2 regions of the Pseudoneobacillus rhizolycopersici genome follow, and region 2 is predicted to be linked to the other one. Evidence: riboswitches for the same ligand, from Rfam matches in the RefSeq annotation. Region 2 holds a riboswitch; the other holds the start of a gene.
The links. Region 2 has a riboswitch for cyclic di-GMP ahead of sinI (DNA-binding anti-repressor SinI). Riboswitches for the same ligand answer to the same signal wherever they lie in the genome.

Region 1 (2,204 bases), on a different contig from region 2:
TCCATACAGTGAACTATCACAAATCGGACCATTATGGGGTAAATTTGTAAGCCGTATTCCAGAAATATCGGCAATCGTAAACCCTCAGGTATCAATTGGATTAACCAACGATCGTCCAAGCGATTTTACTTACTATACCGCAGTTGAAGTGTCCGAAACGACCAATGTTCCAGCAGGAATGATGGTTCTGACCATCCCTGCTGCTACCTATGCAGTCTTCACACATAAAGGATTAACGGAGAATCTAGGAGAAACAATTAACAACGCTCGCAAAACCATAGTAGAATCAGGTTATACCATTGACCATACAGCCTTCTGGTTCGAACGCTATGATAAAAGATATAACCCCACATCAGCACAGTCGGAATTTGATTTATATTTTCCTATCATAAAATAGCTTAACGTGGTGCCTGGCACCAACCACCTATGAAGCCACCATTTGTCCAATAGAAGCCCTCTATTGGACATTTTGAGCTCTTCCTACTGCCATAATTACCCATCATTCTCAAATCGTCCCCCTATTCCCATCCCATCACGTAACGATTACTTGGTTTCGGCCATTTTCTTTGGCTTTGTATAGGGCTTTGTCGGCTTTTCCGATAAATTCTTGGACGATTTCTCCTTGGTATTTGGATAAACCCATACTAATCGTGATAGATATTCTTTCATTTTTATACGTAAATGATGATTGTTCAACCTCTTTACGGATGTTTTCTGCTAATCTTATTCCTTCGCCTACTTCTGTGTTTGGCAAAACAATAGCAAATTCCTCGCCCCCAAACCGAACATACGCATCAGAACTTCTAACATTAGTTTTAATGATGTTTGAAATCTGTTTTAAGACCTCGTCACCACATTGATGGCCATGATGGTCATTTACCTTTTTAAAATAGTCAATATCCAACATAATAAGGATCAAGGGACTATTTTCTCTTTGACTATACGGAATCACTTTTTCAAGAATTAAGTCGAAATACCTTCGATTGTATAATCCAGTCAACGAATCGATGATGACTAGTTTTTGCATCTTCTTCAATACCCTGATATGCTCCATACGAAAATGAGTAACCGTTAGCAGAATCGCTCCATTCATTAAGGACTCCAAAAACAAAGCAATCAACTCAATACTACTTGAAAAGCCTTCACCCCAAAAATACGTCCCATATTTTAAAAGACTATAGAAACAGGCAACTCCAACAGCGACCTTCCATTTTGGATACATAATGACTATCAATATATTAGGAATCAAATAAATGGACCAAACAAATGTTGATAGCCGTCGCATTTCTTCACTCAAATGGACATGAATAATGATAGGCAAAATTGAAATAACTACCATTACCAACAAATATAATATTTTACGAATCAATCTTTTTACCTCTTACGAACGTATTTTTTTCTATAAAAAAAGACTAATCAGTCCGATTAGTCTACTTTAAATCATCGGAAACTGGCTGGCATCATCCTAAGGATCTTAGCCCCTCTAGTTTTGCGTCTTCATCTTTCGATAAATTTGCCTTTTCATTATTATACCGTTTAAAAATCTATTTTCTTTGAAAATATTCATAATTATTTTCTGTCACCATTTTATAGGTAGCCGGCCCAATATTATTATTCATTAAGACTGCAAAACTATTAAGAATTCCGTTAATATATGTCGATTCATGCTCTCCAATCATAAATTCAATACCATATTCAGTAATGTCCTCATTGTCTTCTTCTTTCCAAACAATACGCCCCATTACTTCAATGGTTTTATGGAGAATTTCTGTAGAAAACCGAAGGGTCATATCGCCCCTAACTGGCAGTTTCAAGGTAGAAAGAAAGCGAAGCCCACCGATACTCATATCGTATATTAAAACTTTTGCCTTTCCTAAATGCAATGTTTTACCTCCAATAGAGAGAAGTGTCATTTCTGCTTCAAGTGGATAAGGGAAACTTACTCGAAAGTGTTTTCTTTTTCTTTGCTTTTCTTTTAATAATGGATCGATTGGTTGTAGGACTTTTTGCTGCATTAGAGGTTCAAATTCTTCAACTGGAACTGGACGACTAAATAAATAACCTTGAGAAAGTAGGCAATGTTCTTTCTGAAGTAATTTTAATTGTCCCATCTTTTCGACTCCTTCGGCAACCACATCTATTTTCAAACTGTTTGCCAAATAAATAATCGACTTTACAATAAACAAGTTATGCTGGGATTCGGT
Region 2 (2,204 bases):
TGCAAGACTATGAAGGAATGTTTGAGAACAATGCTTTCCTTGGCATTCTCATTGCACGTGCTATTCCTGTTATTCCATCCCCAATTGTCAATATTGTTTCGGGAGTCAGTAAAGTAAAATGGCAGGTTTTTTTAGGGGCTTCCTTATTAGGAAAACTGCCTGCAATCTTCATCTTTACGATAGCAGGCAGCCTTATTGGGAATCAAAAATGGATATCTATCGTGATTTATGCGACTTACTTTTTGAGCATTGCTATTCTGATTGGCCGTAGGATGAAACAAAATCAACTAGCAGATCAACAAATTGTTCAGCCTTGAAAACGCTAATAGAAGGAAAGGATGCGAATTTGTGTTTTACTTATTTATGTATCTAGCATTTATTAATGTATTTGATGGATTCGTGACTTATGTAGGTCTTATCACTGGAAATATCGAAGAGTTGAACCCAATAATGAATTATTTATACGAAGTGGATCCATTATTATTTATCGGTGTAAAGTTATCATTGTCGTTTTTGTTGCTAATCATTTACTTCCTTATAAAAGAGCCAAAGTCTGTTGTCCTTAAAAGTTTACTACTAGTTTCTTCTATTATATATACGTTAGTTTGCCTTAAACATTCGTATTGGATTGCCCTAGTCATTAATATGTAAAACGGTGTTAAAACCCCATTTTAGAATCGAATAGTGGACATGCCCATTTTTTACCAAGAAATATCGACAAAATGATAGCGCTTTCGCTAAAATCACGACAGTTAAATTTTCCGAATTTTAATAAAATTGATTACTAGGTGGAAAATAGATAAATATATGGAAGAAAATGTCGGAAATATGATAAAACAAACTTTAGACCTATTACAATAAACGACATGCTAATCAAGAAGAACTAGATATAATTACCTTATCGCTAATACTTATGGCTTAAGTCAGAAAAGGGCAAACCTATTGAAAAGTAGGGACGCAAAGTCACAGATCTAAGGTACTGTCGAAACGACACTACGATGATGGCTGGATTACCTGAGGTACTTTTAACGTATTTTGGGGGAGATAAAGTGAAAAGTAGAACAAGTTGGGCACAAGAATTAGATAAGGAATGGTTAGAACTAATTATGGAAGCCAAAAGACTCGGGATCGAATTAGCTACTATTCGAGACTTTTTTCACCAAAATGAAGTAAAGGAGCTATTGTTAGAAAAATGAATAACAAATAATAAAGAGTATTTCTGAAGTGATGGAAATACTCTTTTTTAATTTATTCATTTTTGGACTGGGTTATTCTCCATTTATTAAATTCCAAGAATTCGCGGAACTGGTTCTTGGATATCCCCGATTCCATTGCCTCTTGGACAAGCTTTAGCCAATCAGAATCTAAATCTTCTCTCTCTATCGAATCGTTTATGAGGTAATCCACAGAAACCTCAAGAACGCTGGATACCTTCTCTAAAAACTGAATAGACGGATTAGATTGTAAGTTTCGTTCAATCGCACTTAAATACGATTTAGCGACCCCTGCTTTCTCGGCTAGCTCGGAAAGGGACATCTTCTTTTCGACTCGAAGTTGCTTAATACGTTCACCAATCATAGAGCTTCACTCACTTTAACATTTACTTTTTCCTATTATATCAGAAAACGAAATAATTTCATATTATCCATTTTCAAAACATTCACAAACTTTAGCGCTTTAAAGGATGTGGGGACAGTCCCCACATCCTTTAAAGCGCTAAAGTATTCTTCCATTGATTATCCATTTTGGGTATAATGATAGTTGGTAGGAGTTTAGGGTAGGAGTTGTTGGATGATGTCAATTTTGGTTACGGGTGGTGCCGGTTATATTGGTAGCCATACTTGTGTGGAATTGCTTAATGCGGGTTTTGATTTAGTTGTTTTGGATAACTTTTCAAATAGTAAGATAGAGTCATTAATAAGAGTGAAGGAAATTACCGGAAAGGATTTTGCGTTTTACCAAGCCGATCTGCTGAATCGCGAAGAGGTGGAGAAGGTTTTTCAAAATCACTCAATCGAAGCGGTTATTCACTTTGCTGGATTGAAGGCTGTGGGAGAGTCAGTATCCATTCCACTTCATTATTATCATAATAATATTACAGGAACGTTAGTTCTTTGCGATGTGATGAAGCAATATAATGTGAAGAACCTAGTGTTCAGTTCATCCGCGACAGTGTACGGAATGCCTGACACAGTGCCGATTTC

Region 1: linked by a shared signal. The riboswitch ahead of ACX9YW_RS18385 (GGDEF domain-containing protein) and the one ahead of sinI (DNA-binding anti-repressor SinI) in region 2 are both predicted to bind cyclic di-GMP.

What each region holds. Positions count from the first base shown of each region.
Region 1 is NZ_JBTOOE010000022.1:53,712-55,915, reverse strand. It holds gene ACX9YW_RS18390 (GyrI-like domain-containing protein) at 1-397, shown strand, start outside; gene ACX9YW_RS18385 (GGDEF domain-containing protein) at 533-1,369, opposite strand; cyclic di-GMP riboswitch class I at 1,443-1,528, opposite strand; gene ACX9YW_RS18380 (EAL domain-containing protein) at 1,545-2,204, opposite strand, start outside.
Region 2 is NZ_JBTOOE010000009.1:89,803-92,006, reverse strand. It holds gene ACX9YW_RS11560 (TVP38/TMEM64 family protein) at 1-317, shown strand, start outside; gene ACX9YW_RS11555 (DUF5658 family protein) at 349-651, shown strand; cyclic di-GMP riboswitch class I at 923-1,018, shown strand; gene sinI (DNA-binding anti-repressor SinI) at 1,050-1,196, shown strand; gene ACX9YW_RS11545 (helix-turn-helix domain-containing protein) at 1,249-1,578, opposite strand; gene galE (UDP-glucose 4-epimerase GalE) at 1,795-2,204, shown strand, end outside.